Regions from separate parts of the Sutcliffiella sp. FSL R7-0096 genome, predicted to be linked through region 1. Evidence: a T-box and tRNA genes for the amino acid it is inferred to sense, from the RefSeq annotation. Region 1 holds a T-box; the other holds one or more tRNA genes.
The links. A T-box is a leader RNA that pairs with one kind of tRNA and senses whether it is charged. The one in region 1 lies ahead of MKY77_RS17575 (valine--tRNA ligase), so its partner is inferred to be a tRNA-Val.
Positions count from the first base shown of each region.

Region 1 (3,423 bases):
AACTCATATTTCTCAGCAAGCTTGGTCACTGTCTCAATTGTTTCGTTCAAACGAGTCAGGATCCACTTGTCTGCAACGGACTTCTCGCCGCTCAAATCGATATCCTCGAACTTCATGTCGCCCATGTTCATCAAGGCAAAACGGGATGCGTTCCAGATCTTGTTCGCAAAGTTCCAAGTCGACTCCACCTTTTCATAGCTGAAACGTAGGTCCTGACCTGGTGAGCTTCCTGTAGATAGGAAGTAACGTAGGGAATCCGCTCCGTACTTTTCGATAACTTCCATTGGATCCACACCATTACCAAGGGACTTACTCATTTTACGACCTTGCTCGTCACGAACCAGCCCATGGATGAGAACATCTTTAAATGGACGCTCGCCAGTGAATTCAAGACCTTGGAATATCATACGGGATACCCAGAAGAAAATGATATCATACCCTGTTACTAAGGTACTTGTTGGATAGTAACGTTGGTAGTCCAGTGATTCTGTTTCTGGCCAGCCCATTGTAGAGAACGGCCATAATGCAGAACTGAACCATGTATCAAGTACGTCTGTATCCTGCTCCCAATTTTCGATATCTTCCGGCGGGTTATGATCAACATGGATTTCTCCGGTTTCTTTGTTATACCAAGCCGGAATTCGGTGGCCCCACCATAGCTGACGGGAGATACACCAGTCGCGGATATTTTCCATCCAACGCATGTAAGTGTTCTCAAAGCGGTTTGGTACAAAGTTAACTTTGTCTTCTTGAGACTGAAGGTCAACTGCTTTGTCTGCAAGTGGTTGCATTTTAACGAACCATTGTGTGGAAAGATACGGCTCAACCACCGCTCCGCTTCGCTCACTGTGACCAACAGAATGCATGTGCTCTTCAATTTTGAAAAGGACGCCACTTTCTTGCAAGTCTTTTACAAGCTGCTTACGGCATTCAAAACGATCCATACCATTGTATTTGCCAGCTTTTTCGTTCATACTGCCGTCCTCGTGCATAACAAGGATGCGCTCTAGGTTATGACGGTTTCCGATTTCAAAGTCGTTCGGGTCATGGGCTGGGGTGATTTTCACGGCACCGGAACCGAATTCCATGTCTACATAATCATCGGCAACAATTGGAATTTCACGGCCTGTGATAGGAAGTGTTACCATTTTTCCAATTAAGTGCTTGTAGCGCTCGTCTTCCGGATGAACCGCAACCGCTGTGTCTCCAAGCATTGTTTCAGGACGTGTTGTCGCAATTTCAATGGAACCGGACCCATCTGTTAGAGGGTATCTCATATGATAGAAGGCACCTTGAACATCTTGGTGAATTACCTCGATATCAGAAAGAGCCGTCTTTGTTGCAGGATCCCAGTTGATGATGTATTCGCCACGGTAGATTAAACCTTTTTTATAAAGCGTTACGAACACTTCATTAACTGCTTTGGATAGCCCTTCATCCAAAGTGAAGCGTTCGCGGCTGTAATCCAGGCCAAGACCTAGCTTTGACCATTGCTGGCGGATATGTTGCGCATACTCGTCTTTCCACTTCCACGCTTCTTCCATGAACTTTTCACGGCCAAGTTCATAACGATTGATTCCTTGGTTACGAAGTTTCTCATCAACTTTAGCTTGAGTCGCGATTCCTGCGTGGTCCATTCCAGGTAACCATAGAACATCAAAGCCTTGCATGCGTTTCATGCGCGTGATGATGTCTTGTAGGGTGGTATCCCATGCGTGACCAAGGTGCAGGCGCCCTGTAACGTTTGGTGGCGGGATAACGATTGTGTATGGTGTTTTGTCATGGTCGTTCGTCGCTTCAAAAAAGCGGCCATCCAGCCAGTATTGATAACGATTTTTTTCGATTGTTTGTGGATCGTATTTAGTGGGAAGGTTTACTTCTTTCATTTCCATCCTGATTCCTCCTATTCTCTTATAGAAAATGGTTCTGTATAGCACCGCTGTTGATTTCCGCGCCAGTCTTCGCTTTCCGTGGGGCGGTGTTTGAGCCTCCTAGGCTCCGCCTGTGGGGTCTCAAGTTTCCCGCTACCTCCCGCCGGAGTCTTCGCCTTTCGCTCCAATCACAAGCTATGGAACTTCAAAACCAAAATAAAAAACTCCCTTCATCCAAATAAAAGGACGAAAGGAGTTAAGTTTCGCGGTACCACCTTTTTTTACAGGGTAAAAATAAATACACTATCCCCTGTACACTCAAATCTTTTAACGGCTCTCCACCGGTTTCAACTACTGAACAAACTGCGTTCGCTGAAACTACTCGAGGGCGACCTTCCAATCCGACTTTCCTGAGAAACCTTTCAGCTGATGGTTTCCCTCTCTAAAGGAGCCAGGCATTGTACTCTTCCCTGTCACTGTATTTTATCGTTATCTTATTACCTTACTATGTTACATAAAGGATATGCTAATAGTCAATAAGCTTCTCCAATTTTTTATTAAGTTATGCACAAATTTAAATATTTGTTCCGAATTGGGCACTATTTTCCGCTCGTAATCATATCTTAGGTATATATACTTCGAGAATAGTGTGCTTAAAGGAGGTACCTTATGCGGAAATACAACCCCTATTCCTTGCCGCCTTGGCTGAGACAGGTTCGAGGTGTATGTGCGCAATTCATTATTCCTATTTGTGTGTTTCAGGGAATACGTACCATCTTTCTTCCCACAACCTTTGACGTTCTGATTTTGGCCATTTGCATTGTCATCGCCATCTGTTTTCATTTGGAATGGATTTAGTTCATTCTAAAACTGCCGCATAATTTGTGGCAGTTTTTTATTACATGAAGTCTTCACCACTGAAAAAAACAAGGCCCAACCCAGCTTAACTGGTTTGGGCCTCTTTGCTTTTGTTTTGTTCCTCAATTTGATTGATCCTGCCTGCCACATATTCTATATTTTTAGCTAGCCAATAGCTTCCCTGAATCCTTTTTACTAATTCCCGTTCTGATAATGAACGCCTTTGGTTGGGATTTGATGGCTGTTGAAACTGCTCGACCGCCTGCATGAAGGAAGCGGGATGTGAGAGATAGCTGAGCGTCAAGTCCTTTTCATATGGTTGCAAACTGAATCCTTTTTGATATTCATAGAACCATTCAATACAATCGTCACAGAAAAGCGGATAGGTCCTTAAATATCGATGATAAAAAGAGATGATGTCGTTTGCTGGTGCTGCTTGCTTTGCCCGCTCCCAGCTTATGAAGTAGCCCCTTCCCTCGGTATCCTTTACGAAATGGTGAAATGATACCCTCCCATGGGTCATGGCCACGCGATGTTTCTTCGTCTCCTTTACTGCCTCTTGCCAGTTTTCTAGCTTTTGCAGTGAAAATTTCTGGGCAAGCGAAATTTCATGAGCATACGTGCACACCTGAAGCTCAAATGGCGACATATATAGCTTTTTTTCGCATACATCCACAAATTTCTCTAGGTCCTG
Region 1 is NZ_CP152003.1:3,425,130-3,428,552, forward strand. It holds gene MKY77_RS17575 (valine--tRNA ligase) at 1-1,892, opposite strand, end outside; T-box leader at 2,111-2,357, opposite strand; gene MKY77_RS17580 (hypothetical protein) at 2,541-2,729, shown strand; gene ysxE (spore coat protein YsxE) at 2,815-3,423, opposite strand, start outside.

Region 2 (3,423 bases), 1.8 Mb from region 1:
ATTCTGAAAAAGCTGGTTCATCTCCAAAACTGTCAATGGTCGTTTTTCATTCGTAAAACCTGCAAAAAAATGACCGTTTTTCACAAACTCAATACTTGCTGGCGTGGAGATATAAGGAGGTCTTGAGTAGATTCCTTTCTCTAGCAATAACCTCTTTCCCATTTCTGTTACTTGTTGAAGTGCATCAATATGAAGATGAAATAATTTTCTAATATCTTTGCGTGATACCTCTGTAACCGCAAGCGCAAAGCCATTAAGTGCAAACTTGGCCATCCCGTCTATATAATGGAGATAGAATACATCGGAAAATAATCGCGGCGCTTTCGTATTGATATCTTCCGAAGTAATCCCCCTTGGGATTGGAAAATCTTCTCTTTTGAAAATATCCATATAATGATGAACATGTCGTTTGGAGACACCAAGGCAATGTTCAATATATTTTGCAATATCCTGATCATCCACATGTATCAAAAAATATCGGAACATATGGTGAACAGACGTTTCAAACAAGTAACTACTCCATAGGTGGCCGATTTCTGCTGATGTGAGGCGGATATTATCATGAGAATTCTCCATTTGATGGCGGACCTGCCTTTCGAAATAAAAAATTACTATTAGTTTGGTTCAAAAGTAATTTAGCTATTCATAGCAGATAGTACGAAAAATGATAGATGTTGCTTGTACTTTTCTAGCATAATAAAAAATAGACAAGCGATTTTCGCTCATCTATTTTTTATTTCTACTAGTCGGCATATTTGTAAAAACGAGAAGCACCGACCCTACATCCACAACCATGATGGCGGCGGCTTTCCATTGCTCCCCTCACAGCGTTGTTTGCTGGAGGAAAAGGTCTGCAGTGGTGAGGACATTTACATTTCTTCTTACAGCATTTTTTGCATTCAACAAATACTACTCCCAATATTTTCACCTCCTCTATTAATCTATTAAAAGTATATTCAAATCACTAGAAATTGCCTGTACGGTATCATTAAAACCAAAAAAATAGACAGGCGAGGAAGCCGCCTGTCTTTCATTTTTCGAGCTATTTATACCTTTCCAATGCTGATTGAAGCTTCAATGCCAATCCAAGGTCACCTTTCACCTTCAACTTACCGGTCATATAGGCCATCGTCGTATTGAAGTCACCTTTCATCATTTTCAAAACATTTTCGTCGGATAACTGTAGTATACAATCTGGTGAATGCGCTTCCTCAGCAGACATCTCCACCACCCCTTCATGAAATGAAAATTGATATACTTTTCCTTCGCTTAAATTAAATTGAAAAATTGCATTTAAATCCTTAATCCCTTCAGGCTCTTCATTCATTTTCATTTGTAGCTCCTGAAATGTACTTTTTACATCCATACTGCATCCTCCTTTTCTCTCCTATTCCTTATTTCGATAATGCGTTACTTTTATCCTTTATTTCCCTATAAAAAACCACAGTTCCTTAATTACTCAAGACTGTGGTTAAAAATTCATACCATATCTAAATTTGGGTACTTACAGCTGTTTCCCAAAACCCTAAATCCAACCACTTCAATACCTTTTTTCTTAAAAAAACGGACACTTATATTTTTTCAAGGTGGCTAGATGCAAGGATAATTATTTTATCCCAATTAAATTGTTAATAGTTAGGTTGCAGGTAGGCAATGGTATAGAACGAACAAAAAGCTGAAATCCCTTTTATTATTGGAGGATTGCAGCTTTTTATAAGATGATCTGAGAGGGATTCGAACCCCCGACCCCTACCCTGTCAAGGTAGTGTTCTCCCACTGAACTATCAGATCGTGTATGCGACTGTATATATTATTATAGATAGTTCATTCTTGTTTGTAAAGAAGATTTTAAAAAGAAATAACCGCCCAATAGGGAACGGTTATACCTGCCTTCTTTTTTCAATTCTGCCTGAAGCAAAAGCATCAATCATCAGGATTATAGCCGTTATGGTGTGGAGGAACCAACCAAGCAAAAAGACCCAGCCTAAACAGGATGCGACAATCCCCCAAATACTACCATGAAATTTTTGACCTTCTTTTACACTAAACACCAATGTGATGATATGTAGAATTAGCATAAGCGTTAACGGGGAATACCCGAATCCCATAACCGTTAAGCCCCCAAGAAACGGGATTGCCAAAAATGCCTCCATTCCTCCAGTCACCCATTTTAATGTTGTAGATGCTTTCACAATATACCACCTGCCCCTTTTTATATTTCTAGTATATTCCTTACACGACAGAAAACAACCAGAATATACGTTCGTGTTTTTTCTTGTATACAAAACGTACGTTCGTATATAATAAGAGTAAAGGAGATGATAATATGCATCGATTGCTTGAGCAGTACAAAGTTTCCAGAACCCCCATTGAAATGATTTATATGGCTAAGAACGGAGCTATCACGCAAAGGAACATCATGGTCTTAGAGATCAAGGAACAGTCCATCGTCGCTTTTTGTTACCTTCGTCAAATGAAAAGGACCTTTCTTCTACAAAATATGCTTTCCTTTCGTCCAATGAAGAAAAAATATGTGGACGAAGTCATCTAATTACTTATATTTCTTGCACATTTGCTAATAATTATGATATTCTATAAAGAAACACATTTTTACAGGAGGGAGACTTTCATGAGAGAAGTGACATTAACAGATATTTTTACACACCCAATTACACAAAAGTATTTAAAACGATCCGGGATTGCTCATGCCCTTGAAGTGGCCAACCATGCCTTCCATCTGGCATTTAAATATAATGTAAGTGTCGACTTGGCTACAAAAGCTGCTCTACTTCATGACATTGGACATTATGAATGGTACAGGCAAGGAAAATGGGATTATGAGCTATACAGAGAAAATGACATTCACGCGATAAAAGGTGCGGAGCGTGCACACAAGCTATTGATTCGTTTAGGAGAAAACCCACAAAAAGCCAAACAGATCTCTGTTGCCATTCTTCTGCACACCGATTCCTACCTCCCTGAGATCGACGTAAAGAGGAGCCCCTTGCAAAAGGTCGTGAAACTTGCAGATGAAATGGACGAGGAAACGGGAGGCAACCACCACTACAAACAAGTAGATAAAGCCACAGCGCTTGAAAAAATTAACTACCTGGACCAACTCGTCGATCACTATCTACCAAAACAACAACTATCTTCCCACTCGCACGAACAATCCATCTAACAACAAAGAGGTAGCCGATTGCTGCCACCTCTTCCTTTACACCCTATTGAAAACCCTTACTTGCTATTACTTTAGTCTATAACTTTTTTTAAGTCATCCATGATTTCTTCCAATGGTACATCCAAACCACTGTAAGATTCCCGTACAAACCCTTCCTTGTCTACAAGAAAAATACTCGTACTATGCATATACTGATCTGAGCCTTCCTCTTTAGAAGCTGGAACCATGAAAGATACATTTGC
Region 2 is NZ_CP152003.1:1,592,514-1,595,936, reverse strand. It holds gene MKY77_RS08140 (DUF3231 family protein) at 1-576, opposite strand, end outside; gene MKY77_RS08135 (SCP2 sterol-binding domain-containing protein) at 1,043-1,366, opposite strand; tRNA gene MKY77_RS08130 (tRNA-Val) at 1,720-1,791, opposite strand; gene MKY77_RS08125 (hypothetical protein) at 1,881-2,192, opposite strand; gene MKY77_RS08120 (hypothetical protein) at 2,276-2,551, shown strand; gene MKY77_RS08115 (HD domain-containing protein) at 2,630-3,181, shown strand; gene MKY77_RS08110 (SCO family protein) at 3,253-3,423, opposite strand, start outside.
Region 2: it has a tRNA-Val gene. The T-box ahead of MKY77_RS17575 (valine--tRNA ligase) is inferred to sense a tRNA for this amino acid. The anticodon was not compared.